DNA from 3 places in the Burkholderia cenocepacia genome. Region 1 is predicted to be linked to each of the others. Evidence: predicted binding sites of a transcription regulator. Region 1 holds the regulator's gene; each other region holds the start of a gene.
What was found. Region 1 encodes FNR, which switches genes on or off when oxygen is low (the NO sensors DNR and NnrR bind a similar motif). Its sites were predicted from a motif close to TTGATNNNNATCAA; they were not measured.
Positions count from the first base shown of each region.

Region 1 (9,772 bases):
GCCGGGCCGGGCGCGCGTTCGCCGAGTATTTCGCCGCGCACGGCTATTGCACCGCGGTGCATTACGACCGTTCGGCCGATGCCGCGCACGCCGCCGCCCGCGCGATTGCCGAACGCGGGCACGATTCGGTGGCGCTGCAGGCCGACCTGTCCGATGCCGCGCAGATCACCGCGCTGATCGATGCGGTCTATGCGCGCTTCGGCCGCCTCGACGTGCTGGTCAACAACGCGTCGGTATTCTGGCAGGACCATTTCCCGAGCTTCGATCTCGCCGCGTTCGACCAGGCGTGGGCCGTCAACTGCCGCGCGCCGATCCTGCTCACGCGCGCGTTCTACGAGCGGGCCCGCGCGGCCGGCACGCAAGGCGTCGTCGTGAACGTGGTCGACCAGAAGATCAAGGAAAACTTCCACCGCGACCATTTCAGCTACACGGTCGCGAAGGCCGCGCTCGGCAACCTGACGCAGATGCTCGCGCTGTCGTCCGCGCCGGTGCTGCGCGTGAATGCGGTGTTCCCGGGGCTGATGCTGCCGAGCGACGACCAGACGCAGGCCGACTTCGAACACGCGAGCCGCGCATCGACGCCGCTCGCGCGCATCGCGGGCCCCGACGACGTCGCCAGCGCGATCCTGCTGCTCACGGGCAATGCGTACAACGGCGTGGATTTCGTCGTCGATGCGGGCCAGAACCTGATCCGCGTCGATCAGGACGTGCTGTACAAGCACCGCTCGCCGGACGGCAAGCACTGAGGCTTCGATGAACGCAGGCGGCTGCGCGCCGCCTTCGTGCGCCGGGCCGAGCCGGCTTCGCGCCGCTCACGCCCGAGCGCGCGCGACGGCGGCCCGGCCGCCGAACCATTGCGCGTCATCCGCGGCGTTGCGCGGAACGACGCCCGCGCATTCGCCCTCCGCGTTACGGCTTCTCGGCGCTCCCGCCTTCGCGGACCTTGCCCTGCGCGACGCTCGTGCCGGGCGGCACGCTGTGGGTGAGCCACACGTTGCCGCCGATCACCGAGCCGCGCCCGATCGTCACGCGACCGAGGATCGTCGCGCCCGCATAGATCACCACGTCGTCCTCGACGATCGGGTGCCGTGCATTGCCCTTCACCAGCGCGCCTTCGCCATCGGCCGGGAAACTCTTCGCGCCGAGCGTGACGGCCTGGTACACGCGCACGCGCTCGCCGATGATCGCGGTTTCGCCGATCACGACGCCGGTGCCGTGATCGATGAAGAAGCTCGGGCCGATCTGCGCGCCGGGGTGGATGTCGATGCCGGTGGCCGAGTGCGCGATTTCATTGATGAACCGCGCGAGCAGCGGCACGCCGAGCTGGTGCAGCGCGTGTGCGAGCCGATGGTGCATCATCGCGAACACGCCGGGGTAGCACAGCAGGATCTCGGTGATGTGCTGCGCGGCCGGATCGCCCGCGTACGCGGCCTGGATGTCGCTGACGAGCAGCGCGCGGATCGCCGGCAACTGCCGGCCGAACTCGCGCGCGATCTCGAACGCGCGTTCGTCGAGCTCGGCGAACGGCGTATCGACGTGCTCGGGCAGGAACGGCAGCGCGCGGCGGATCTGCTCGGACAGGATGCGCAGCGTGCTTTCGAGCGTGTGGCCGACGTAGAAGTCGACGCTTTCGTCGGTCAGGTCGGGCGCGCCGTAGTGCGTCGGAAACATCGACGCGCGCAGGCCGGTCACAATCTTGCAGATCGCATCGCGCGACGGCAGTTCGCGGATGCCGCGCGGATGGCGCGTGCGATGGAGTTCCTCGCGCGACTCGCGCAAGCCGGCGACGATTTCTTCGAGGCCCCACTGACGGGCGGGTGATGTCGACATAAGCCAATGCGGGCAGCCGCGCGCGGATGCGCGGCCGCTAATAAAGTGACGGGTTCCGCAAGATTACCGCGTTTTTTGTCCGGGAGCGGCACCCCGGGGATCGGCCGGACGGCCAGCGCCGCACGCGTGCGACGGCGTCACATCGAGACGCTGCTCGCGTCGATCCAGCGCACGGCCCAGTCGCGCGCGTGCGCGATCGCGTCGCCTTCGTCGTTGAACTGGAGCTCGATCGGAAAAAACCGGTTCGCCACGAGCTCCCCGTCGCTCGATCGGGAGATCACGACGTAGGGCTTGAATGAACCGTCACTGGCGCGTGCGGGCGCGCAATTCAACAGATAACCGCGGTGCGTGAAAGCAGTAGTCGCTTGCATGAATCCGCCACCTCTAGTCCCTTGCTTTGTTGTTCGCTACCCGTCTTTAAGGGTGCTGCGGCGCCCCGGCGCGGGCAGAGGCGGCGAGACTTCATCCCCTGTCGCCGCTTCGCAGGAAAAGAATCATACTCTGTAGAAAACGCGTCTTCTAGCTGAAATAAATCATGACAAATCAGTGCGCGTCGCGCGACCGCGGCGATCGCCCGCGCGCCTTTTCCCGTCGTGCCCGGAACGGGATTTGCTTCGATCCGGAGCGTGTCGCCGCCAGGAGAGCCGCGATGGAATCCTCCGCTCAAACAGGTCGTGCGCATCCGCGCAGCATCGAACTCGACAACGACGACACGCACGACAGCACGGTCGACACCGACGGCAAGCACCGCGAAGCGTCGCGGCTCGCCGGGGTCGGGCCGATCTCGCCCGACGAGATCACGCGCAGCAATGCGTCGCTCGTCAATGCGATGCCGGAGGCCGGCGACGGCTTCGCCGGTTTCGACAGCCGCCCCGACGGCAACCATCCGGCGTTTGCGCTGCGCGCCGGCTACACGGTGATCGAGAAAGGCTTCGACACGCCGCCCGCGGGCGACGCGCCGTTCGGCCCCGTTCACCGGATGTACGGCAGCGCATACTGGCCCGGCCACAGCCGCCGGCCGGAGCGCGTCATCGAGCTGACGGTCGTGCCGAGATAGCCGGCGCGGCGTTTGAATCGGTCGTTCGTTTGAGAGGCGCTATCGGCCGGTCACGATGATCGATGGCGATGAACCGGCGCGTGCGATCGAACTGCACGCCGATACCCGCTCGCACGTTGTCACAACGAACGACTCCGCGCCCTGGCATCGGCTTCGCAGTCATGCATGCCGCGCATCGCATCGACGCACAGGCATTGACCGAAGTCATGGCGCCACGGCGCGATTGCGATTGAATGGTGGTGCGTGCAGCGCATCGGCAGGGTTGCAGCCGCGCCGGATCGATGCGTGCGCATGCGTTTGCGCCGGCGGTGCGGCGCGACGCATGCCGCATCCCACGACACGCGTCGCGCGGCGCAGCATGCGTCGCGCGCATGGCCATGCGCGACAGCGACAGGAACCACGCGGCCGCGCGGCACGGCGGGCACCTCGCTGCACGATCGTGCCCGTTGGTTTACTCTGCCTCGCAGCATTGCCCGGCCCGCTCGGCCATCCGGCCGACTTCGTTTCAACCCGCCACTCGGAGACACTATGTACAAGCGTATTCTGGTTGCCGTCGACGGCAGCGACACGTCCCGCCATGCGTTCGATGCCGCACTGGCGCTCGCGAAAGCGCACGGCGCGGAGCTGCAGCCGTTCTACGTCGTCGAGAACGCCGCGATCTACTACAACGTGCCCGGCTACGATCCGTCCGTGCTGCGCGATCAGCTCCTCGCGCAGGGCAACGCGCTCGCGCAGGATTTCGCGAAGCTGATGCAGGCCGCCGGCGTGAAGGGCGAAACGCAGCTGAACGAAGCGACGTCGCTCAACGACGTGTCGTCACTGATCCTCGACGGCGCGAAAGCGTTCGGCGCCGATCTGCTCGTACTCGGCACGCACGGCCGCCGCGGCTTCCGCCGCCTCGTGCTCGGCAGCATCGCCGAACAATGCGTGCGCCACGCAACGCTGCCGGTGCTGCTGATTCCGGCCGCCGCCAACGCGGACGAACCGGCTGCCTGAGCGGCGTTCGGCACGTGCGCCCGGTCGCGACGTTTTGTCACCCGACAGCGGCAACTTGCGGTGGGACAATGATTTCGTCGATTCAACGCCGGAGTAAACGATCATGCTGACGCCCGTCGCCACCCGCCCCGCCGCCACGCCCCATGCCGGTAGCTGGGCTCCCCGTCAGGCCCCGCACTGCTCGTCGTGCGCGATGCGGCACCTGTGCATGCCGCAGGGCCTGGCGCCCGAAGCGCTCAGTCGCCTCGAGTCGGTCATCTGCGCGGCACGCCCGGTCAAGCGCGGCGAAGCGCTGTTCCGCGAAGGCGACGCATTCGACAACCTGTACGCGGTGCGCTCGGGTTCGCTGAAGACCGTCGCGACACGCCACGACGGCCGCGAACAGGTCACGGGCCTGCACCTCGCCGGCGAAGCGCTCGGCCTCGACGGCATCTGCGACGATACGCACCCGCGCACCGCGGTCGCGCTGGAAGACAGCTCCGTCTGCGTGATTCCGTACAGCGCGCTCAAGGCGCTGTGCTCGGAAGCCGGCTCGATGCAGTTGCGCATGCACAAGCTGATGAGCGAACAGATCGTGCGCGAAACGTCGCAAACGATGCTGCTCGGCTCGCTGAATGCGGAGGAGCGCGTCGCCGCTTTCCTGCTGGACGTCTCGTCGCGCTACCTGAAACGCGGCTACTCGCCGTCGGAATTCAACCTGCGGATGACGCGCGAGGACATCGGCAGCTATCTCGGCATGACGCTCGAAACGGTCAGCCGCACGCTGTCGAAATTCCAGAAGCGCGGCCTGATCGAAATGCAGGGCCGCCACGTGCAGATCGTCGACTTCGACGGCCTGCAACACCTCTGACGTCGCACGGCGCGCACCGCGTGCGCGCCGCCCGCGTGGCGTCGCCGGTCAATCGAGAAACAGCGCGGCACGCGCCTTCAGCGCCGCGCTGAAATCGTCGAGCCAGCCGATCGACAGACGCCAGCTCTGCCAGTACAGATCGATGTCGATGGTCCGGCCGCGCGACATGTCGATCAGCTCGCCCGCCGCCAGTTGCCGGTCGACCATCCGGTCAGGGCACATCCCCCATCCCAATCCCGTTTCGCACGCGCGCAGATAGCCTGCGACGTGCGGTATCCAGTGCTGCGGCGGATCGAGATCCGCGCGCGTCACGCGCCGGATGAAACGCGCCTGCAACCCGTCCTTCGGATTGAACATCACGCACGGCGCGCGGCGCAGCGCATCGCGCGTGATCCCCGCATCGAAATAACGCGCGTAAAACGCCGGCGAGCACACCGCGCGATAGCGGATTCGCCCGAGCCGCTCCGACCGGCATCCCTGGATCGGCTCGGCCTGCGCGGTCACCGCGCCCTGCACGCTGCCGTCGCGAATGCGCGAGGCCGTGTAATCCTGATCGTCGATCACGAGGTCGAGCAGCGTCTCGCGCTCCGTGCAGAACGGCCCGACCGCGTCGATGAACCACGTCGCGACGCTGTCGTCGTTGACGGCCACGCGCAGCGTCGGCCAGGCGCTCGCGATCTGGCCGGGCAACGCGGGCATCCGGCCGCCCAGTTCGGCCTCCAGCAGCTGCACGCGTTCGGTATGCCGGCACAGCAGCGCGCCCGACGTGGTCGCGACGCACGGCTGTCCGCGCTTGACGAGCACGCTGCCGACCCGCTCCTCCAGCAGCTTCACGCGCTGCGACACCGCCGACGGCGTGACGTTCAGCTCCTTGGCTGCCCGCTCGAACGAGCCGTGCCGGATCACGGCCGCGAGGGCATCGAGCAACGCGTAGTCGAGCATTAGATTTCCTTAATCCGCATTAGGTGATTTAGCTTCTCTTATTCCCGCCCCGATCGCAGACTAGCGCTACCCGATTCATCCGTCTACTGCTTCCACGGCTGTCCCCATCATGAACTGGCTCGCTTTTTCCCACGGCGCCGCACTGTGCGCGTCGCTCATCGTCACCATCGGCGCACAGAACGCATTCGTGCTGCGCCAGGGCATCATGCGCTCGCACGTCGGCAAGATCGTGCTGCTGTGCGCGGTGTCCGACATGATCCTGATCGGCGCGGGCGTCGGCGGCGCATCGGTACTGGTCGAGCGCTATCCGACCTTCGTCCATGCGGTGCTGTACGTGGGCTTGGCGTATCTCGCGTGGTTCGGCATCAACGCGCTGCGCCGTGCGTTCAAGCCGGGCCACGACACGCTTGACGTCCGCGGCGACGCGGTCGCCCCGCCGCCGCAGAGCGCACTCGCGATCGTGCTGATGACGCTCGCATTCACGTGGCTCAACCCGCACGTGTATCTCGACACGTTCCTGCTGATCGGCACGGCCGGCGCGCGCGAGCCGGAAGGCGCGCGGCTCGCGTTCGCGATCGGCGCGATGACGGTCAGCGTCGTGTGGTTCCTCGGGCTCGGCTATGGCGCGCGATTGCTGGCGCCGTGGTTCCGCAAGGCGGTCGCGTGGCGCGTGCTGGACGGCGCGATCGGCAGCATGGTGCTGTTTCTCGCGGCCGTGCAGTTGCGGTAGAGAGGGATGTGTCGCGGCAGATCCTGTCTGCCGCGACGTCAGGCAGTCGGCCGCGGTCGCGACCGGTATGGGGTCGGCGTCAGGCCGTCGAGGTCGCGTCGGGCAGCGCGCCGCCGATCGCCGCGGGCTGGTTGCTCGCCAGTTGCGGTTCGTTGGCTGCCGTCGGGTCCTGCTGCTTCGCCGGATCGACCTTGGCGAGTTGCGTGGCGGCCTGCTCGGCCTTGTCGCCCTCGTAGCGCCAGTACAGGAACTTCTTGCCGCGCTTGCCCATGAAGTACTGACGGTTGACCGACCAGCGGCTCGATTCGGCGAAGCCGACGTGACCGTCTTCCATCTGCTTCTTGAAACCCGCGATCGAGTCGTGCACGTAGTGATCGAAGAATCGGTCGAACGTCGCGCGCGCCGCCGGATCGATGCCCCCAGCCAGTTGCCGGTGACCCGCGTGGCCGCGTCGATCGCCTTGTACTGCTCCGAGATGGTCCGCGTCAGGACGCCCCCGTTGGCGCGACGGATGAGATCCGCATCCTCGTTCCATTCGCGGTCGGTAATCGCCATGTAGGAATTCACGCCGCCCGGCGGCTTCAGCCGGCCGTCGTGCAGGCGCCGGCTGCGGCTGGCGCGCCACTGGTAGTAGCGGTTCATGTGCCAGATGATCTGCGACTCGAGCCGGCCGCTGTTCGACGCCACGCCCGCGCGCCGCTCGTTGCCCTGCCCCATGTACACGTTCCAGGCCGTCTCCAGCTCGGCGGAAATCGCGAACAGCCCGCCGGCCGATTCCACGATCTCCTTCGGCTCGCGAAACGGCACGCCGGCCTTCCACGCGTCGATATAGAGATTGTTCAACGCGACGTTGGCCAGCTCGTTGGTGCGCCCTTCCTGATAGTTGCGCTCGTAGCCGCCGCCCACGTCCGAGTGCATGCCGGGGTAATACACCTCGCGACAGTTCGAGGGAAGCTTCTGATCCTCACGCACCGAGTCGCCGGGGAATTTCTCCCGGACTTCATGCGATGCGACATAGTGAACACACTCCCGCACGTAGTCCGGAATGCGGATGTCGTTCGCCCATTCCGCATGGCCGCCCTTGTCGATGCTGTGGAGCATGCCGCCATAGACCGGCCCGAGGATCGCGCCGACGATGTAGGGCGCCGCCTTCTCCAGGCGGCTGCCGCCGAAGCCTGTCGACGCCACCGTATCGAGGATGCCCATGAAGTAGACGACCACTTCGGGACGCATCCCCTTCATGTTCTTCTTGTTCCACCAGAGCCGGCCGCCGATGTTCTCGGCCAGCTGCTCGGTCAGCATGCGGACGAACGCCCGCGCCTCCGTGGCGCCGCGCGAGAAGCCGAACGCGGCCACGTTGATCTGGCTCACGGCCGGCATGTGGTTCGCCACGTGCTTTTCGAGCTCGCGGAGCATCCAGCGGATGCGCGCCTCGCCCTTGCTCGCGGCCGCCATGCCGAGCGCACCGTCGATACCCTTGCCCGAATCGCCGACCTTGCTGCAGGGGGTGCCGACGCCCTCGACGTACCGGCCCATCGTGCGCGGATTGGCCTTGTTGAACGGGACATGGGCAAACATCGCAAGCTTGGCGATGTTGCTGTACTTGGTCTTCGCGACGTCCGTCGAACCGTTGCCGTCCTCGCCGTAGTTGTTGCCCGTGCCGTCGAAGAAGGCCGTGAACCACACGGGTTTCGGACACTCCTTGCATTGCTCGACCCGCAGCGGATCGAGCGCCTCGCGATGCCCGTTGCGGATCGAGTCCTCGACCGGCGTGATATCGGTGATGCGTCGAATGAGGGGGGATTGCTCATGGCGGTTACGCTCCTGTTCCGGTCACGCGTCCAGCGTCAATTCCACTGGGCCGGCTTCTTGCGCCCATAGAACGGATTGGGAATTTCCTTCAGGCACGCGCGGTCGGTCAGCTTGCGCTGCGCGTCGCGCTTCGACAGGGCCACCTTCGGGTCCGGGCCGTCGGCGCCGAAATCCATGTCGCCTTCCACGCGGCCATCGGGGAAGAAGTGCAGCACGATACCGCCGCTCTTGTCCTTGACGGGCGGGCGCGTGACCGTGATCTCGCCTTCGCACCACGCCATCCCCGGCTGGGTTTCCCGGTGCGTGTACGGGTCGTAGTTCGCGGACGACGCTTCCATCGCGCGTTTGTCGACCACACGCTCCCACCACACCTTGAACGTCTTCGGGGTCTTCCAGCGGAAATCCCACGCGAGACTCGGGCGCGAGCCGCCGCCGCCGGACCAGTATTTCGCGCTCCGCGGCGTGGCGTGCGCGCCGTCGGCGCTCGCCGCATCGTCGAGGCTGTTCTTGTCGGGCGGCAGCAGATAGACGCCGTAGATGTCGTAATCCGTATAGTTGAAGGACCCGGCCGTGATGACGTCGTAGTTCGGGTCGTTCCATTTATTCACTTCGCCCGGCGCCAGGCTGTCCTTTTCGGCATCGTTCACGCTCTTGCTGCACGCAGCCGTGGAAAAAACCATCACGGACAGCAAAGTGATCCAGCAGCGGTTCATATTGAACTTCCTTCTCTTCCAGTCGATTTCATTCGAGTCGCGTCGCGCACGCGCCATCACCCGGCTGCTTCCTGCATCCGCCGCCAGTCCTCCGCCGGCACCCGAGCCAGCGCCTCCGGGAACGCCTCTCCCTGCGCCACCGCGTCGAACACGGCGGCCATCGCCGGATCCTCGTCGAAGCGCGCGCCGTAGCGTAACGCCAGTTCGCAATAGATCAGCAGCGACGCCGCACTTTCGGCGCCGTGCGCCTGGCAGCGCGCCAGTTGATCACGCACGAAGCCGTAGTGCTGCGCGGCCGGCAATGACGCCAGCAGCGCGGGCTTTTCGACACGCAGCCGCTCGAGCATCGTGTACGGATAGCAGGCGGCGAGCAGATCGTCTTCCTGCGCCTGGGTCAACTGCAGCGGAAACTCGGCGGCCTGCCTGACGTTGGCGGGCGCGGCGATGTCCGCCGTCCGGAGCTGCAGCGCGGTATCGCGGTGAATCCAGTGCCGCACGCCCTGCGCCAGATACGCGCGATGGGCGGCGGGCAGCATGTCGAGCCAGAACGGCAGCACGCGCGGATCGAAGAAGCGCATCAGCATCACGCTCTCCATCTGCTCGAGCTGGACATCGACCATCGGCGCCAGATGCGCGGCCAGTCGCTCGAGCGACAGCGGCGACACGAGCACGCTCGCCGCCGGCCACGGAATGCCGGGCGGCTCGATCGCGTCCGCAGCCTCGGCCTCGGCGCTGTCGGCGGCGGGCTGCCATTCGAACAGCAGCGGCCCGACGACTCTCGCCTCGTCGTCGGTGTCGTCGGCGAGCAGCGAGGCCGCGACGAACGCGGGCCACGCCGCCTT
Region 1 covers NZ_CP060040.1:2,281,317-2,291,088, reverse strand. Annotated here, with positions in the region: gene SY91_RS26705 (SDR family oxidoreductase) at 1-746, shown strand, start outside; gene epsC (serine O-acetyltransferase EpsC) at 910-1,830, opposite strand; gene SY91_RS26695 (hypothetical protein) at 1,968-2,201, opposite strand; gene SY91_RS26690 (DUF3005 domain-containing protein) at 2,480-2,887, shown strand; gene SY91_RS26685 (universal stress protein) at 3,416-3,883, shown strand; gene fnr (fumarate/nitrate reduction transcriptional regulator Fnr) at 3,987-4,733, shown strand; gene SY91_RS26675 (LysR family transcriptional regulator ArgP) at 4,782-5,675, opposite strand; gene SY91_RS26670 (LysE/ArgO family amino acid transporter) at 5,785-6,405, shown strand; gene SY91_RS35225 (hypothetical protein) at 6,485-6,772, opposite strand; gene SY91_RS35220 (hypothetical protein) at 7,046-7,237, shown strand; partial or broken gene SY91_RS35215 (T6SS phospholipase effector Tle1-like catalytic domain-containing protein) at 7,303-8,091, opposite strand; gene SY91_RS26660 (DUF3304 domain-containing protein) at 8,253-8,864, opposite strand; gene SY91_RS26655 (DUF4123 domain-containing protein) at 8,987-9,772, opposite strand, start outside.

Region 2 (9,772 bases), 1.4 Mb from region 1:
GGCAGCGTTACCCGGTGACGAAACGAGCGCACGAGGCGGCGCGATCGAAACGGAGCAGGCGTCTACCGTCGAGCGCGATTTCATCGCGTACCGACGGCCGCACGAACCCGATCATTGAAGCGCGCTGCGCGGACCGGCGAGCGTCGCGTGTCGATCTGCCGACACTGCGCGTTTTCTTTCCCTTCTTTCCCGCCACGGCGCCGCCATGAGCGACGCACACGTATCGGTCGAACGTCGTGGGTCGTGCTCGAATGCCCGCCGGGACGACGGACGCGTGAACGCGCGCCAGCGCGTCAGGATTCGGTCGCGGCCGCGACTTCGGCCGCTTCGGTGAGCGCTTCGAGAAAGCGCGTGCGCCACCAGTGCACGTCGGTCTTGCGCATGATCGCCATCAGCGCCGCGTGACGCTGGCGGCGCTCTTCGAGCGGCATCGTGAGCGCGCGCTGGATCGCCTGCGCGGTGCCTTGCGTGTCGTACGGATTGACGAGCAGCGCCGACTTCAGTTGCTCGGCCGCGCCCGCGAAACGCGACAGCACGAGCACGCCCGGGTCGGCCGCGTCCTGCGCCGCGAGGAACTCTTTCGCGACGAGGTTCATCCCGTCACGCAGCGGCGTGACGAGCGCGACCCGGCTTGCACGGTAGAGGCCGGGGAGCCGCTTGCGCGCGACGGTGCGGTGAATGTAGCGCATCGGCATCCATTCGAGCTCGCCGTAGTCGCCGTTGATCGCGCCGCACAGACTGTCCATTTCGCGCCGCAGGTCGTCGTAGGCGCCGAGATCCTCGCGGCTCGGCGCGGCGATCTGGATCAGCGTCGCGCGGTCGCGGTTCTCCGGATAGTGTTCGAGCAACTCGCGGAACGCATGCACGCGCTGCGGCAGCCCTTTCGTGTAATCGAGCCGGTCGACCCCGACCAGCAACTGACGGCGCGAATATTCGTCGCGCATGCGCTCGAACATGTCGAGGCCGTCGCGATCGCGCGCGAGCGCTTCGAATTCGTCGACGTTGATGCCGATCGGGAACGCACCGGCCGACAGCGTGCGGCCGAACGCGCGCAGCCGGCCGTCGGGCAGCCGCGCCGCGCCGGCTTCGGCCTCGACGTAATGCTCGAAGTGGAGCAGATCCGATTCGGTCTGGAAGCCGACGAGGTCGTACGCGAACAGCGAGCGCATCAGCCATTCGTGTTCCGGGATCGCGGCCATGATCGGCGGCGGCGGCATCGGGATGTGCAGGAAAAAGCCGATCGGATTCGTGCAGCCCATCGCGCGCAGCTCGGCCGCGAGCGGAATCAGCTGATAGTCGTGCACCCAGATGACGTCGTCGGGGCGCAGCAGCGTGCGCAGCTTGCGCGCGAACAGCTGGTTCACGCGTCGGTAGCCGTCGGCGAAACGCCGGTCGAACTGCGCGAGATCGAGCCGGTAGTGAAACACCGGCCACAGCACGTTGTTCGAGTAGCCGAGATAGTAAGCGTCGTAATCCTGCGGATCGAGGTCGACCGTCGCGAGCTGGATGCCGCCGACGTTCTGGATCTGCACGTCGTCGCCATGCGTGGCCTGATCGTCGCCGCCGCGTAGCCTGCCGCTCCAGCCGAACCAGACGCCGCCGGTTTCCTGCAGGCTGTCCTTCACGGCGACGGCGAGACCGCCTGCCGCGGCTTTACGGGGATCTGCGATGCGATTGGATACGACGACGAGTCGGCTCACCAGCTCTCCTGACGATTGTTGGGGAAGGGGGCGTGCGGCCAGGCGCGAGAGACAGACGCCGCCATCGGTGCGCGGTGCGCGAGACGATGGGGCCGCATGGCGATCGGACGGGAGTCAGGGAATGCGATTCGCCGTCCGGTCGAAAAGTACTTTTTTAGGATACTCGTCATTCGTGCGTTTTAAAAGTCTGTATCGATGCACGATGCGGGCGCGCATGTCGGGCGCTATCCATGACGAGGGTGCTGCAACGCGCGAGGCCCTAGCGGGACCGAAATTTGCGCGTCGCTGCGGAAGCAGTGTGCGCAAGGCCATGCGGGGAGTGGGGCGAAGGACGCGCATGGCGGCATGCGCAATCGACTGCAACGATTTTCGATGAGGGATGCGGCGGTTACGCGGTGCGTGCCAGCGTGACCCAGACGGACGAGCGTAACCGCATGCGCATCGTCGTCTGGTTCGCGCATGCCGTTACGCGGCAGCCGGTTGCCAGTGACGCACGTCGGCTTCCTGCTCACGCGCGCCCGGCGACGCGCCATGTGAGCCGGACGGCATCCGGAACGCGGCGACCGTTTCGGACAACTCGCGGCCCTGCGCCTCGAGCGACTTCGATGCGGCTGCCGCATGCTCGACGAGCGCGGCGTTCTGCTGCGTCGTCTCGTCCATCTGCGTGATCGTCAGGTTCACCTGGTCGATGCCGCGGCTTTGCTCGGCGGATGCGGCCGCGATCTCGCCCATGATGTCGGTCACGCGCGCCACGGCTTGCGTGACGTCGGACATCGTCTTGCCGGCTTCGCCCGCGAGCGCCGAGCCGTCGCGGATCGTCTGCACCGACGCGGTGATCAGTTCCTTGATTTCCTTGGCCGCGGTCGACGAGCGCTGCGCGAGATTGCGCACCTCGCTCGCGACGACCGCGAAGCCGCGGCCCTGTTCGCCCGCGCGGGCGGCTTCGACCGCCGCGTTGAGCGCGAGGATGTTGGTCTGGAACGCGATGCCTTCGATGATGCCCGTGATGTCGGCGATCTTCGACGAGCTGTGGCCGATCTCCGTCATCGTGTCGACCACGCGGCCGACCACCGAGCTGCCGCGGTGCGCGACGTCCGATGCATTCGCGGCGAGCGTGCTGGCCTGTTGCGCGTTTTCCGCGTTCAGGCGCACCGTCGACGTGAATTCCTCCATCGTCGCCGCGGTTTCCTGCAGCGACGCGGCCTGTTCCTCGGTGCGCTGGCTCAGGTCGAGGTTGCCCGATGCGATCTCGCTCACCGCGTGCGCGATGCTGTTCGACGAGTCGCGCACGCGGCCGACGATGCCGATCAGCCGTTCGTTCATCGTCCGCAGCGCGTCGAGCAGGTCGCGCGTTTCGTCGTTGCCGCGCACCTCGATACGGCTGCCGAGATCGCCGTTCGCCACCGTGCGGGCGACGTCCACGGCCGCGCCGATCGGCACCGTGATCTTGCGTGTGAGCCACAGGCCGCCGCAGGCCGCTATCGCGACGGCGATCAGGCAGATGCCGGCCAGCAGGTTGCGCTCCGCCGTGTAGCGATCCGCGAAGGCCTGCGCGATTTCGAGTTCGCGTTCATGCGTGAAGGTCGCGTAGGCGTCGGTTGCGCGCACCAGTTGCGCGAGCAACGGGCGGCAGTTGTCCTCGATGTCGGCGATTGCGTCGTCCTTCTTGCCGGCCTGCGCGAGTCCGACGATGCGCAGCGCAACGGGCCCGTAGCCGGCCTCGATGCGCACGATGTCGGCCACCAGTTCGCGTGCGCGATCGGAGGTGTCGGTCGCGTTCGCCATGAGTTCCTTGAGCTTCGCGAGATGGTCCTGCACGTCCTTGTGCGCGTGGTTCACCTCGGCCAGTTCGGCTTCGACGTCGGCCGGCCGGGTGACGAGCACGAGGTTGCGCGCGGCGATCGCGCGCCGGTCGACCGCGGTGCGGATTTGCGCGGACAGGTTCGCCCGCGCGTTGATGCCGTTCATGTAGCGTGAAAACTCGGCGTTCGTATCGGACAGTGCCTTGAGGGCCATGCCCGACACGATCACGACGACCGCGGCGAGCAGGCCGAAGCCGCCGAGGAGTTTCGTTTTGATGCTCATTCTGGCGATTTTCACGTTGTGCCCCTGTGCGTGTGGTTGGCAAATGGAATTTATCGTTCGACCAGATACGGAATCGTGCCGGCTTTAACGGGTATTCGGGATGATTCTTTACCCGTCAAAACCCTTACATTCTGTTTTCGATCGAACAAAGCCTTGTCGTACGGGCATTCTTGATCTCGATCAAAAGAGGCGAGGGGCGATATTTACTGAATTGTTTATGCGAGGTATTTGAAACCGGATTTACTGGTAAAACAATAAACGTCATCTTTATAGTAATTGTCTGATGAGTTCATTCTAAATTACCGGTGAATGCCGGAATTTCATTGCGGAGGAATGGGGAATGGAAGCCGATATGCGTGTTCACGACGATCGGCGTGAATGATGCGACTGTCTGACGGACAAACGGAAAGGACGCGGCGGCGTCGGGTTCGCCCCGGAAAGCGGCCCGCGACGGGCGCCGCGAGCCATGCGAGGGTCAGAACGTGGTGCGCAATCCGGCCATCACGCTGCGCCCGCCTTGCGGGGCGAAGCCGCGCACGACCGACGTCGAGTAGCGGATCTCCTGGTTCGTCAGGTTGTCGCCGCGCAGGTAGGCGAGCCAGTGCGTCGGGCCGACGCGGAATTTGTACGTCAGCATCACGCCGAGCGACGTATAACCGTCCGTCGAGAAGTCGTCGTCGGGCACGCGATGCTGCGACCACGCGTGCGTGATCTGCGCCCGCGCGCCGAACGGGCCATAACCGTAGTCGGCCGCGAGCGTCGCGCGCAGCGGCGCGATGCGCGGCAGCGGCTGGCCCGTGTCGACGTTGCGCGCGTGCGTATAGTCGGCCGTCAGTTCGAGATCGACCGTGTGGCCGCGCCGCGAGAACGCACGCCACTTGCCGTCCAGCTCGACGCCGTAGAACTCGGCGCGCACGCCGCGGTAGATTGCCTCGTTGAGCGAGCCGTCGGTGCCGGGCGCGACGGGCTCGCCGTCGTCGTCCACCACGCGGCCCGTGTTGTACTCGGTCAGATAGTTCGAGAAGCGGTTGTAGAACACGCCGACGCTGCCGCGGTTCGGCCCGCTCGCATAGCGCAGCGACAGGTCGGTCGACACGGCCTTTTCCTTCGACGCGTTCGGGTTGCCGATCAGGAACTGGCCGGTCGCATCGTGCGGACCGTTCGAATACAGCTCGTAGAAGGTCGGCGCGCGTTCGGTGTAGGCGACGTTCGCCGCGATCGACCATACCGGCGTCAGCGAGAACAGCGCACCGGCCGACAGGCTGCCCGCATTGAAGTCGCGCGGCTGCGCGCCCGCGAATTTCTCGACGCCCGCCGGATCGGGATCGACCTTCACGTGCTCGAAGCGGCCGCCGAGGCTCAGCTTCAGCGCCGGGACGACCTGCCATTCCTCGAGGCCGAACAGCGCGACGCTGTTGGTGCGGGTGGACGGCACGAGCATTTCGTCGCCGAGCGCCGAGAACGTATTCTGGCCGAACTGCACGCCGATCGCGCCTTCGAACGGCCCGATCTTTCGATGGCGTGCCTCGATGCGCGCCTCGTAGCCGCGATTGCGGAAGGTGGTCGCCGTCTCGCCGTTGTCCACTTCCTTGTGGCGGTAGTCGGTGTACGCGAAATCGAATTTCAGCTTCGTGAACGGCCCGCTCAGGTTGCGCACCTCGGACGCGAACGCGAGGCGTTCCTGGCGCATCCGCAGCCGCACGTCGCTTTCCGCGACGGAGCCGTAGTTCGATTCGTAGCCGCTGTACGACAGGCCCGCGAAACCGTCCGCCCACGTGTACGACGCGCCGACCGCGCCGCCGTGCACGCGCCCGTCGCTGTTCGGCACGTTGCCTTCCGGTTGCGGCGTGTCGGGGCCGTCGATCGCGCGCTGCTGGCTGCTGCGCGCATAGCCGGGAATCCGCAGCTTGCTGGTTTCGCGATCGAATGCGTCGACGTGGAACGCGAAGCGGCCGTTGCCGCCTTCGACCTGCGCGGCGCCGGCGCGCACGGAATTCGCGCCGCCGTAGCGGGCGTCGAGCGCGCCCGTCACGCCTTCGATCGCTTCGCGCGGAATCCGGTTGTCGATCGTGTTGACCACGCCGCCCACCGCGTTGCCGCCGTACAGCAGCGCGGGGGCCGCGCACGATCTCGACGCGCTCGATCGACAGCGGGTCCTGCGGCACCGCGTGATCGTACGACAGCGACGACGCGTCATACGCCGCGACGCCGTTCTGCAGCAGCCGGATCCGGTCGCCGTCCATCCCGCGGATGATCGGGCGGCCGACCATCGGCCCGTAGGTGGTGGTCGACACGCCGGGCAGCCCGTTGAGCGTTTCGCCGAGCGAATCGGCCTGGCGGCGCGTCAGCGCGTCGCCGGAAAGCTGGACGGTCGGCGCGATCAGTTCGGTGTCGCCGAGCGGGTTCGCGGTCACGAAGATCGGTGCGAGCGGTGCGGGTGCGGCGGCAGGCGTGCCGGACGCGGCGGGCGCATCGGTCTGCGCGTGGGCGACGGCGGCGCACAGCATCAGCGACAGGGACGAGAGCGGGCGAAGCGGTAAGCGAGGGAGGTCGCGCATGGTCGGTGAATCGGTTGGAATCGGATCGGATAACGAGCGATGCGGGCCACTGCTGGATACGATATATTGTTGCGTCGCTGACGCGCAGTGACCCGTTGGAACATGGCTCGGCAAGGCGCGGCCACCTGGTTGGAACGGCATCCGGTGGACGAGCACGCGAAATGATATGTTATATCATGTCAAAATCCAAGCCGAATGGCAGGATCTCGTCGGGTTTCTGTCGGAACGGTGAAAGGGTGGCGCGAGCAGCGGGGCGGTCTGTAATCGACGGCTCGAGCTTTCGCGTCGAACGATGCCGATCGTGGCGAAGCCGCGTTGACCGCTGCATCCGTTCCGATACGTTGACGCGTATCAACGTGCTCCGGTGCCGAAACCGGATACTGGGTCGCTCATCGACCAGACAGGAGCAACGCATGACCCAGACCATGAAAGCGGCCGTGGTACACGCGTTCGGCGAGCCGTTGCGCATCGACGAAGTGCCGATCCCCGCACCGGGGCCCGGCCAGATTCTCGTCAACATCAAGGCGTCGGGCGTCTGCCATACCGATCTGCACGCGGCCGACGGCGACTGGCCCGTCAAGCCGTCGCTGCCGTTCATCCCGGGCCACGAAGGCGTGGGAATCGTCGCGGCGGTCGGCGCGGGCGTCACGCACGTGCGCGAGGGCGATCGCGTCGGCGTGCCGTGGCTCTATACGGCCTGCGGCCATTGCGAGTACTGCTGCACGGGCTGGGAAACGCTGTGCCATGGGCAGCAGAACACCGGCTATTCGGTGAACGGCAGCTACGCGGAATACGTGCTGGCCGATCCCGACTACGTCGGCCAGTTGCCCGCGCAGGTCGCGTTCGACGAGATCGCGCCGATCCTGTGCGCGGGTGTCACGGTCTACAAGGGCATTCGCGTCACCGACACGCGCCCGGGCCAGTGGCTCGCGATTTCCGGCATCGGCGGCCTCGGGCACGTGGCCGTGCAGTATGCGCGTGCGATGGGCCTGCACGTCGCGGCCATCGACATTTCCCCCGACAAGCTCGCGCTGGCGCGGCAACTGGGCGCCCATCTGACGATCGATGCGTCGATCGACGACCCCGCGAAAGTGATCCAGAAGGAAATCGGCGGCGCGCACGGCGTGCTCGTCACGGCCGTATCGCGCAGCGCGTTCGCGCAGGCGCTCGGGATGGTCCGGCGTGGCGGCACGGTGGCGCTCAACGGTTTGCCGCCGGGCGATTTCCCGCTGCCGATCTTCTCGACCGTGCTGAACGGCATCACCGTGCGCGGGTCGATCGTCGGCACGCGGCGCGATCTGCAGGAATCGCTCGATTTCGCGGCGGACGGCCTGGTGCGCGCGCACATCCACCGCGACCGGCTCGGCAACATCAACGACGTATTCGCGAAGCTGCGGGAAGGGAAGGTCGACGGGCGCATCGTGCTGACCGACATGCATTGATGCGCTGGAGCTGCGCCCGCCGCCGCGCGACGCATGGCGTCGGAGCGGCGGCGAGGTGGCCAGGCGCGCGTTACGGCGCGAAGAACACGTCGGTGCGGTTCGTCAGGTTGCCCGCGTTGGTCTGCACGAAGAACGGATGGAACGACGACGACGGGAGAACGTCGAGCCCCTGGTAGTCGCCGATGAAGAACCCTTCGGCGTTGGGCGCGAGCTTCATGTCGAACGGGCCGCCGACGCGCCGCTCGTCGGCGAACGTGGCGCCGCCGTCGTGCGAGATCTTGCGCCAGAAGCCGGTCGGCAGCGTCGTCGTGTTGCCGGCCTGCAGGTCGCGGAAGTCGTAGTGCGTGACCATCACCGCGCCCGTGTTGTCGACGCGCGCCGACGGATTGAACGCGGGGCGCCCGGTCGGCGTGTTCACCTGTTGCGGCGTGCTCCAGGTCGCGCCGCCATCCTTCGACGTCGATAGCGCGATCTCGTCGTACGCGCCGCCGTTGAAGCGGCTGTCCTGCCACACGACGTAGAGCTGCCCGGATGCGGGATCGATCGCGGGTTCGGGAATGATGTCGCCGGTGCGCACGGGTTCGCCGGTGTTCGGGTCCGTGACGCCGACCGTCTGCAGCCCCGCGATGATCTGCGGCTTGGTCCACGTCGCGCCGTCGTCGGTCGACTTGATGAACGCGACCTTGCCGGCCGCCTTGCTGAACGGCGGCTGGATCAGGTCGAAGAAATCGTAGAGCGTGCCGCTCTTCGGATCGACGACGATCTGGTTGCCGATCGTCTGCTGGCGCGACGGCACGTCGACGATCACCTTCGCGGCGCTCCACGTCTTGCCGCCGTCGGTCGTCTTCGAGAACAGCGTCGGCCCGCGATACGCCTTCGTGTGCAGGTTCGCGTACGGGTTGCCGTTCGGCAGCTCGAGACGGTCCCATACCGCGTAGGCGGTGCCGGCCTTCACCGGGTTGGCGGTCACCGATTCCTTGTCGTTGAAGAACTGCGTCGTCGGTTCGTCGTTCGCGATCAGCACGGCCGGGTTGCTCCACGTTTGCCCACCGTCGGTCGAGACCGACGCGCCGACCGCGTTGGCGTTGTTCGACTGGTTGAACGAGATCGATACCGAGTAGGCGGTGCCGTCCGGCCCGAACGAGACCCACGGATCGGACGCGCGCTCGTATTTCAGTCCGCCCGGCGCGCATGCGCTGAACGGCTGCGGCGTGCGCGCCCAGGTCGCGCCGGCGTCGAACGTGTAGCCGGCGACGAGCCCGTGGGCGCCGCCGTTCGACCAGCGGTCCTGCTGCCACACGCCGATCATGTTGTTCGGGTTCGCCGGATTGACCGCGAGCCACGGTTCGACTTCTGCATTCACGTAGTTGGTGCCCGGGCCGCCGATGGTGCACGCGGCGAACGGGCTCGGGCCGGACACGACGACGGGTTCGGCGTGCGCCACGGCAGCGGCGGCCAGCGCCATCGCGGCGGACAGACGGGTGACAAGCGGATGGGACACGATCATGCGTCGCATGGACGACTCCTCGGTGAGGGGCGGATGCGATGGCGGGGCACGACGAGACGACGCGAGCCGGGGCGCGGCGAATCGTGCCGCGCACGTCGTGACGTGCCGTTCAGCTTGCCGTTTCAGTCATCGCGATCCGCGTGCGCTGGATGCCGCCAGCGCTTCGGTTAAGACTCCTCTTCGTTTTCAATGCTTGTCGGGTGTGTCTGCGATGTCGACCCGACGGGAACGCCAGTCCGGGCATGCGACGAATGTGTCGAAGTGGATTGCAATGTAGGCGATTCGAATGCCGCGCAACAGACGGTTTTTTGTAACAGGACGTAGCCGGAAAGCGTTGCCGGAAGCAGGCGTCCGGCATGCAAGATTTGCCGTTGCGGCGGCATGAAAATCGAATCGAAAACGCGAATCGCAATCGCTTGCGATTGATGTCCGGCACGCGCCGACTGTGAGCGCGTGATGCGCTGCTCAGCGCTCCGCCGG
Region 2 covers NZ_CP060040.1:928,702-938,473, reverse strand. Annotated here, with positions in the region: gene ftsH (ATP-dependent zinc metalloprotease FtsH) at 1-118, shown strand, start outside; gene otsA (alpha,alpha-trehalose-phosphate synthase (UDP-forming)) at 294-1,700, opposite strand; gene SY91_RS20715 (methyl-accepting chemotaxis protein) at 2,166-3,785, opposite strand; partial or broken gene SY91_RS20710 (TonB-dependent receptor) at 4,261-6,292, opposite strand; gene adhP (alcohol dehydrogenase AdhP) at 6,757-7,785, shown strand; gene SY91_RS20700 (sialidase family protein) at 7,856-9,301, opposite strand; gene SY91_RS20695 (MarR family winged helix-turn-helix transcriptional regulator) at 9,758-9,772, opposite strand, start outside.
Region 2: a site for FNR is predicted at 6,685-6,698, ahead of adhP (alcohol dehydrogenase AdhP). Genes of this name have one in related genera too.

Region 3 (9,772 bases), 1.4 Mb from region 1:
GTCGTGCAGTTGGCGCTCGATGGCACCGTGCGGGCCGTGCATGCCGACCCGGCGGGGCCGGCGCTGACGCTGCATCATGCGGCGTTCGACGACCTCGATGCCGACGACCTGATTCGTCTCAAGGCGTTGCTGTTCGACAGGCAGATGGCGTCGGCGGATAGCGATCGCCTGCGCTGACGCGCGGCCGAGCGCGCCGGATACCGAATCGCGGCATTCGGCACATGCGCGGCGACAATCATCTGACGAATCGACTTATTCCCGGGCGATTGTACGGTTTCGGTCAACAGTGAATTTGCGATTTAAGTATTTACCCTGATAGCGGCGACTCCTAGACTTCTACTCATGCGCAACGACTTCGAGTCCGAAGCGCCTGACAAAACAATCCTGGAGGTAACGCATCATGAAATCGCTGATCAAGGCAGTTGCACTGGCCGCCCTGGTGGCCGCACCGGTCGTCTCGTTCGCCCAATCGAACCAGCAGCCGCTGACGCGCGCGCAAGTGCGCGCCGAGCTGGTCCAGCTCGAAAAGGCCGGCTACAACCCGAACGACTGGATCAACTATCCGGAGAACATCCAGGCCGCCCAGGCCAAGATCGCCGCCGCGCAGAACGCCGGTGCGCAAGCCGACGCAACCGGCTACGGTTCGAACCCGGTCGCGACGTCGCAGTCGGGCCAGCGCGCCGTCGCGCCGGCCGTCAGCGACCGCTCGTCGGTGTACTTCGGCCACTGAGCCCGTCGTGGTTCCGCGGCTCTCGGGCCGCGGCTGACGCCATAACGAGAAAGCCCGCACGCGTATCGTGCGGGCTTTTTTGCGTCTTCTTCATCGAGTGGCCCGGCGCACGAATTCCAGCGGCCGAACCGGTCGCGGAGAGTCTGCCGCGTGCATGAGCGACACGCCGGATGCCGGCCTGAGCTGGTTCAACGGCACCTTGCCGTGAACGATCACGCCGCTCGCAGTACCGCACCCGCTGACAATCCGTCGCGCGTGCGCTAGCATCGCGGTCGATGTCGCCGCGGCAGTGCGGCCAATGCACACGGGGCGCAGCAGGGCGCCGGGTTCCACACTTCAACGAACAACAAGGAGCATCCATGCGTGTCTTGACTGGTCTGCTGGGCTCGCTGGCGCTGGTGGCGAGCGTTGCCCATGCGCAGGCGAATTGCGCGGACGCGACGGATCAGGCGACGATGACGGCGTGTGCCGATCGCGCGTACAAGAAATCCGATGGAGAGCTGAACCGAACCTACCAGGCCGTCACGGCCCGCCTGCGCGGTGCGCCGCCGCTCGCCGACAAGCTCGTGAATGCGCAGCGCGCGTGGATCGCGTACCGCGACGCCGAATGCCATTTCTCGAGCGCGAATGCCGAGGGCGGCAGTGCGTACCCGATGGTCGTATCGACCTGTCTCGACGATCTGACGAAGGCACGCACGGAAACGCTGAAGGGCTATCTGTCCTGCGAGGAAGGCGACCTCGCTTGCCCGGTGCCTGTGAAGTAACCGTTCGGACGCGGGCCCGGTGAGCGAGGCCCGCACTGCGCCGGCTGGACGTCGTCCTACACGTCGTCTGTTACACGTCGTCCGTTTCGTCGAGCAGCTTGTGCCGCATCGCGTAACGCACGAGCGCCGCTTCGTGCGGCATCTGCATCTTTTCCAGGATCCGGGTCTTGTAGGTGCTGACCGTCTTCGCGCTCACGCACAGCGCATTCGCGATCTCGGTCAGCGTCTGGCCGGCGGCGATCCGCCGGAACACGTCGAATTCGCGATCGGACAGCCGCTGGTGCGGCAGCGTTTCGGCCGGCTCGTTCAGGCTCTGCGCGAACTGCTCGGCCATCGCGAGGCTCACGTAGACGCCGCCCGACGCCACCTTCGTGACCGCGCCGACCAACTCCGCGCTCGCGCTTTCCTTCGTCAGATAGCCCGACGCGCCCGCGCGGAACGCCCGCACCGCATATTGCTGCTCCGCGTGCATCGTCAGCACGAGCACGCGCAGCGCGGGCTTCTCGTCCTTGATCTGCTTGATCAGTTCGACGCCGTTGCGGCCCGGCATCGACAGGTCAAGCACGAGCACCTGCGCGGGCGTCGCCCGCACCAGCGCTATCGTCGACGGGCCGTCGAAGGCTTCGCCGGCCACCTCGAATCCGGTGGCGTTCTGGAGGATGTGCCGCAGACCGTCGCGTACGAGCGTATGGTCGTCGGCGATGAGCACCTTGATCATGTGATGAGCGTGTCCTGTTGAACGGTGGCGAGCGGAAATGCGACAGTGATCGAGAAGCCGCGCGCGAGCGCGGTGTCGATCGTCACGGTGCCGCCCAGCATGTGCGCGCGTTCGCGAATGCCGATCAGGCCGAACGACTTGTCCTCGTGGGCGGGCCCGCCGGGCGCCGCGCCGCGGCCGTTGTCCGCGACGCGCAGCACGCAAGAACCTTCCTCGACGTCGAGCCGCAATGCCACGCGCGTCGCATCCGCATGGCGCGCGACGTTCGTCAGCGCTTCCTGGACGATGCGAAACAGCGTGGTCGCGCCCGCGCTGGTGAACGTGAGGCCGCCCGTCTCGATGTGGCGCTCGACGTCGATCCCGTAGCGGTTCGTGAAATCGTTCGCGAGCCATTCGATCGCGGGCACGAGGCCGAGATCGTCGAGCATCACCGGCCGCAGGTCGGCCGCGATGCGCCGCACCGACGCGACCGTCGCGTCGATCAGCCGCCGCATGCCTCGCAGATGCGTCTGCACGCCCTCATCGGGTTGCGCGCGGCCGGGCATGCGCAGTTGCTGCTCGACGACCGACAGATCCATCTTCAACGCGGTGAGCTGCTGCCCGAGATCGTCGTGCAACTCGCGCGCGATGCGGGTTTTTTCCTCTTCGCGCACGTTCTGCAGGTTCGCGGACAGTTCACGCAATTCCTCGCGCGATTGCTTCAGCGCGTTCTCGGCCCGCTGCCGCTCGGTGATGTCGCGCAGCATCACCGTATAAAGCTTGCCCGACGCGTCGCGGATCTGCGAAATCGACGCTTCGATCGGGAATTCCTCGCCGTTGGCCCGCAGCCCGAACAGCACGCGCTGGCGGCCCATCTGCCGCTCGGACACGCCCGTCACGCCGAACTGGTCGACGTGCTTCGCATGTGCGGCGCGGAACCGCTCCGGAATGAAGCGCGACAGCGGCGCGCCGATCGCCTCCATCGCGGACACGCCGAACACCTGCTCGGCCATCGGATTGAAGATCACGACGGTTTGCTTCTCGTCGATCGTGATGATCGCTTCCATCGACGAACGGATGATGCCCATCATCCGTGCTTCGTTGAGGATGCCGCGGCTGCTCGCGCCGGCATCGGCGCGGCTGCGCAGCAGCGCATGGACGAGCGCCGCGAATCCGAACGACGCGATCAGCCCGGCGGCGAGCACGGTGCCGGCCGCACGCTGCGCGCCGGTCGCGCTCGGCCGGCCGTCCGCGGAATAGGCGAGCGTCAGCGCGGTGCCGCCGAAATTCAGCACATCGGTACGCCGCATCAGGTCGGGCGACGCCGACGCTTCGTCGGTCGTCGTCTCGACGCTGGCGATCGCGCGCGGATCGCCGCCGGCGGTCATCCACAGGTCGATTCCGCGTTCCGCGTCGAGCGCGCGCTCGATCAGGCGCCGCGGGCTCAGCGCCGCGAACAGCACTCCGTCGGCGCCAGCTTCGCGCGTGCCGGACGGCTTGGCGGCGGCCAGCGGCGAGGTCGCCACGGGCAGGAACAGCGTCAGGGTACGGGCGTCGCGGGAGGCATCGTCGTCGGCGGGGTGGACGCCGAGCGCGATGTCGCCGGTCCGCAGCGCGCGTGTGAGCGGCGCCGCGTCGGACGCGCCGAAACGCACGACCGGCGAACTCGAGACGGGGGCGCTGAGCGTCGCTGCCGCGAGCGGATCGGTCGGCAGCGGCTTTGCGCCGGCCAGCGCGCCGCGCGCCGCGGGCGTGAGCGGCGCATAGCCGATCTGCCGGACCGGCGAGCGGCCGCTGTCGAGATCGAGCGTCTCCGCGTATCGGCGCCATTGGCCGGGCGTCATGTCCGGGACGAGCCCGAACGTGCCGCGTGCGCCTTCGAGCACGGCGACGCCGGCCTGCAACTCGTGGCGCAGCATCGCCGTCACGTGCGTCGTGCGGCGTTCGAAACGCGTATGAACGGCGCCTTGCCACTGCTCGCGCACCAGCAGCGCGACGCCGAGCGACAGCAGCGCGCCCGCGCACAGCGCGGCGACGCCGGCCGCGAGCGGCTGGCGTAGCATGGTCTGGAGGCGCGTGGGCCCTCGGGCGTCCCGCGTCGGGGTTCCACTGGGGGTCATTCGATGGCCATTCTGTTGTTCGGGCTATCCGGGGCACTCGGACAGCGCGGCAAAACCGGGAAAACTCGCACCGGCTGCGTGCAACGACTATTTTGAAGATGAAATTGTGCGCGTTTTACACATTTTTTGTAATGGGGTCGGTTGAAATAGCGGCAAACGGCATGAAGCTGCGGGCGCGCCGGCCGCGCTTGACGCGCGTCAACGCACACGTCGGCACGTGGGGCAGACTGTTCGGCAGGCAAGCCGGCACCGGGCCGGCCTGCGGTAACGGGTCGTGATTGCGCAGGGCGCGACGCGCGCCCGGTCGGAGGGACGGACCATGTACAAGCGGATTTTCGTCGGGCTCGACGGTAGCCCGAGCGCGCGTCTCGCGCTAAACGAGGCGATCCGGATCGCGACGGCGTCCGGCGGCGAAGTGACCTGTGCGTACGTCGTCGAACATCGGCCGCAGCTCGTCGACGTCGACGCCGGCTTCGCCGCCGAGCGCGATGGCGATGTCGCCGCGACCGATGCCGCGACGCCGGTGCTCGACCATGCGAAAGCGGTGCTCGCGCAGCAGCATGTGCGGGGCACGGTGCGCGCGCTCGACGCGTACGGCGAGGACATCGCGACGGTGCTGATGCGCACGGCGGCCGAAGCCGACGCCGACCTGATCGTGATGGGTACGAGCGGGCGGCACGGCCTGCGCAGGCTGTTGCTCGGCAGCGTGGCGGAATCGTTGCTGCGTGCGGCCGACCGGCCGGTGCTGCTGGTGCGGCACGGCGAGCCGGGCGCGTCGGCGACCGCGTAAGCGACGACGTACGGCGGCCGCCGCTGCGGCACGAGGGCCCGCAGTCGACAGGATGCCGCGCGGCATCCCGGATGTCTGCGTGAGCGGGGGGCTGCGCCGTCGCGTCGTCCAACACGGCGCGGCGGCCGCCGACGAGACGCTCGCCTGCATGCGATTGCGCGTCGACGGTTGCATCCGGGCACGCAGTTCTGGCAGCATCGGCCGGTGTCCGCTTGTTCGCCGCGCGCATGGCCGCGGCGATCGACGCAGGGACATCCGGCGGCACCCGGTCGCCTGAATCGAGATCGGGCGGTCCGCCGGATGCCGGTTTCCTACCTTACCGACGTCATTTGCCATGCCGATTTCCGCGACCGACCTGATTCGCCAGTTCGACCTGCAGCCGCATCCCGAAGGCGGCTATTTCCGTGAAACCTACCGCGCGACCGATTCGGTCGTGCGTCCGGCCGACGGTGCGCCCCGTGCCGCGTCGACCGCCATCTATTACCTGCTGTGCGACGGCGCGTATTCGTCGTGGCACCGCATCCGTTCCGACGAGGTCTGGCATTTCTATGCGGGCGATCCGATCGAAGTGTGGGTGCTCGACGCGCGCGACGGGCTGACGATCCACCGGCTCGGCAACCCGCTCACGCATCCCGGCACCGTGTTCCAGGCCGTGGTGCCGGCCGGAAGCTGGTTCGGTGCGCGCTGCGCGTCGCCGGCGCACGTCGCGCTCGTCGGCTGCACGGTGGCGCCCGGGTTCGAGTTCGCGGAATTCGAGCTGGCCGATGCGGTCGCACTGGCGGCCGAGTTTCCCGATTACGCGGAGCACGTCGCGCAACTCGCGCAACGCTCCGACGTGTGACCGTCACGGTCGCGTCACGCCGCGTGCAAAGCCCTTGCCGACGGCTTGCGTTCCGCGCGGTCGAGGTCAAACCCGTTTAGAATGCGTACGATGCACCGGTCGGTCGCGGACGTGCCGCGGCGGCCGGTGCGCTGCCGTACCGACGGCCCTGTCGCGCGGCCCGCATGTCTTCCAGGAGCGCCGCCGTGTGGCACTTTCCCATCGCTATTCCATCGTCGCTCGGCCCGTGGGCCGTGTTCGCGAGCGTGTTGATCACGCAGCTCGGCGTGCCGGTGCCGGCCGTGCCGATGCTGATTCTCGGCGGCACGATGGCGGCGATGGGGCAGGCGTCCTGGGTCAGCATGTTCGCGGCGGCGATCGGCGCGACGATGCTGGCCGATTCGCTGTGGTTCTTCATGGGCCGCACGCGCGGCCGGCGCCTGCTGAACGGCCTCGTGCGTTTCTCGCTGTCGCTCGACACGACGCTGCGCTTCGCGCGTAACGTATTCGAAAGGTACGGCGCGCCGCTGCTCGTGCTGTCGAAATTCCTGCCGGGTCTCGGCCTCGTGTCGGCGCCGCTGCTCGGCACGACCGCGATCGGCATCGGCGTGTTCCTGTTCTGGGATCTGGCTGGCGCGTCGCTGTGGGCGGCGTTCTGGCTGATCGGCGGTGCGGCCATTCACGACCAGATCGTCCAATTCGTGCTGTGGGTGCGCGCGAGCGGCGGCACGATCCTCGACGCATTCCTCGCGATCTTCATCACGTTCCTGCTGTACCGCTGGGTGCGCCGCGTACAGTTCCGCCGCTATCTCGCACAGGTGCGCATTTCGCCGCCGCAGCTCGTCGAGATGATGACGTCCGACGAACCGCCGCTGATCTTCGATGCGCGGCCGAAGGCGATCCGCGACCGCGAGCCGTACCGGATTGCCGGCGCGGTGCCGGTCGATCTCGATTCGCCGGACCTGCTCGACCCGGAAGTGCTGAAGCGGCCGATCGTCGTCTATTGCGTGTGTCCGAACGAGGCGACTGCGAAGCGGCTCATCGCGAAGATGCAGCGCAAGAAGATGATCCACAACATCCGGGCGCTGAAGGGCGGCCTCGATGCGTGGGAAAAGCATGGCTATCCGGTCGAGCCGCTGCCGGCCGATCTGGATTCGTCGCGGTATTTCGTGCGGCCCGAGCAGGGCGGGCTGGGGGGCGAGTATACGGTGCGAGCGACGTTGTCGAAATAAATACGCACACCGTTTTACGCGGATTTAAATCCGGTCACCCATTTCGCCCGCCGCGATTTCCCCAAAATCGCCTGGCATGAAACCGCCGATCCTCCCTATAATCCCGCCTGCATATTGCGTGCGCGAAATGGCGCACATTCGACGCGCGTTCGTTCGCGCCGAAAGCGATGAATCCCGTTGCCGCTCGTCACGCGCACAGCCGCGTCGCGCGGGCCGCTCGGGTGTATTCGGTGAAAGGCTCGATCCGTTTTTCCGGATTGTTCCGGAAAGATCGGATAATCCGCAGCAATTCCAACCGGATTGACGCGGTATCCGTGTCGTTTCTTATTCGGAAATCGACAGCGGCGATTATTTCGTTTTCGGCTGCCACAATCGGCATGAACGGGCGCGCATGGTCATCGACACAATGACGGCGGCCCGCTCGCGGCTGCCAAGGAGACGGATTTGAAACAACCAGAAGACCAGCTGCACCGCGGGCTGGAAGAACGGCACATCAACCTGATGGCGCTCGGCGCGACGATCGGCGTCGGCCTGTTCCTCGGCTCGGCCACCGCGATCCGCACGGCCGGCCCGGCCATCCTGCTGACCTACCTGCTGGGCGGCCTCGCGATCTTCCTGATCATGCGCGCGCTCGGCGAGATGGCGATCACCAACCCGGTCGCCGGCGCCTTCAGCCGCTATGCGCGCGACTACCTCGGCCCGCTCGCCGGTTACCTGACCGGCTGGACCTACTGGTTCGTGTGGATCGTCACCTGCATGGCGGAAATCACGGCGGTCGGCGTCTACATGCACATGTGGTTCCCCGGCGTGCCGAACTGGATCTGGGCGCTCGCGGCGCTGCTGGCGATGGGCTCGGTGAACTTCATCGCGGTCAAACTGTATGGCGAATTCGAATTCTGGTTCGCGCTGATCAAGATCGTCACGATCGTGCTGATGATCATCGGCGGCGGGCTGATGATCGCGTTCGGTATCGGCAACGGCGGGGTCGCGACCGGCATCTCGAACCTCTGGTCGCACGGCGGCTTCATGCCGAACGGCATCAACGGCGTGATCGCCGCGCTCCCGATCGTGATGTTCGCGTATCTCGGCGTCGAGATGCTCGGCCTCACGGCCGGCGAGGCGCGCAATCCGGAGAAGTCGCTGACGAAGGCCGTGAATTCGGTGTTCTGGCGCGTGCTGATTTTCTACATCGGTGCGCTGTTCGTGATCATGTCGCTCTATCCGTGGGACCAGATCGGCACGCAGGGCAGCCCGTTCGTGATGACGTTCTCGCGGCTCGGCATTCCGGCCGCCGCCGGCATCATCAACTTCGTCGTGCTGACCGCGGCGCTGTCGTCGTGCAACAGCGGCCTGTTCAGCACCGCGCGGATGCTCTACAACCTCGCGCAGCAGGGCCAGGCGCCGGCCGCGCTCGGTCGCGTGAACCGCAGCGGCGTGCCCGTGTACGGCGTGGCCGTGTCGGTCGCGTTGCTGCTGATCGGCGTGTTGCTCAACTATCTCGCGCCGCAGCACGTGTTCACGTGGCTCACGTCGGTGTCGACGTTCGGTGCGATCTGGACGTGGTGCGTGATCCTGATCGCGCAGATGCGGTTTCGCCGCACGCTGTCGGCCGACAAGATCGCGCGCCTGCCGATTCGCGTGCCGTTCTATCCGCTCGGTTCGTTCGTCGCGCTCGGCTTTCTCGTGCTGGTCGTCGTGTTGATGGCGTTCACGCCCGATACGCGCGTCGCGCTCGTGATCGGGCCGGTGTGGATCGTGCTGCTCGGCATCGCGTACGCGCTGTTCTACGCGAACCGTTCGACCGCGTCGATGCCGACGAAGTCGTAAACGGAGGAAACGGGCAGGGCGCCGCACGATCGTTGATCGCGATCATGCATGCGCGGGCCCGACGGCCTATGCTGAACGAACGCATTGCTTGTCCGCGCTTCGCGTGGCATCACGCCGATCCCCGCGACCGCGGCGGCTGTCCGGCCGCCGCGCGCCGCTGCCGCGCGAAGCTTCCGTCGTCGTTCAGCGACGACGCGCACGCACGGAGATCTTCGCCATGCAGCCTGCCCAATCCATTCCGACGCTCGCGCGGATCGCGCTGGCCGTCGACCCGACGCCCGAATCGCTGACCGCCGCGCGCTATGTGCGCACGCTGCTGCGTCCCGGCATGCGATTGCGCATCATTTGCGCGATCGACAATCCGCGCCTCGTGTTGCCCGACATTCCGCGCATCGACGCGCTGCTGACGTCCGCGCGCGAGGACATGATGCGCGAAGCGCAGGCCACTTGCGCGCGGATCGCGGCGCTGTTCGCCGACAGCGACAGCGAAGTCGAACAGGCGATCGTCGATACGTCGGTCACGGGCGGCTCGGTCGCGGACGCACTGGTGAACGATACGTCGACGTGGCACGCGGACGTGCTGGCGATCGGCGCAAATCCGCATCACGGGCTGTTGCGGCTCGTCGAAGGCGCGATGTCGGACACGCTGACGAAACGCGCGCGCTGCGCGCTGCTGATCGTGCCCGGCACCTACGCACGGCCGACGGACGGCACGCTGCAGCGGCTGATGTTCGCGGTCGACGGCAGCGAGCCGTCGCTGCATGCGGTGCGCGTCGGCCTCGGCTTCGCGGC
Region 3 covers NZ_CP060040.1:826,803-836,574, forward strand. Annotated here, with positions in the region: gene SY91_RS20190 (PilZ domain-containing protein) at 1-177, shown strand, start outside; gene SY91_RS20195 (DUF4148 domain-containing protein) at 401-730, shown strand; gene SY91_RS20200 (lysozyme inhibitor LprI family protein) at 1,090-1,494, shown strand; gene SY91_RS20205 (response regulator transcription factor) at 1,565-2,212, opposite strand; gene SY91_RS20210 (PAS domain S-box protein) at 2,209-4,311, opposite strand; gene SY91_RS20215 (universal stress protein) at 4,631-5,101, shown strand; gene SY91_RS20220 (cupin domain-containing protein) at 5,436-5,942, shown strand; gene SY91_RS20225 (DedA family protein/thiosulfate sulfurtransferase GlpE) at 6,128-7,153, shown strand; gene SY91_RS20230 (hypothetical protein) at 7,321-7,563, shown strand; gene SY91_RS20235 (amino acid permease) at 7,598-8,980, shown strand; gene SY91_RS20240 (universal stress protein) at 9,198-9,772, shown strand, end outside.
Region 3: a site for FNR is predicted at 4,500-4,513, ahead of SY91_RS20215 (universal stress protein). Genes of this name have one in related genera too.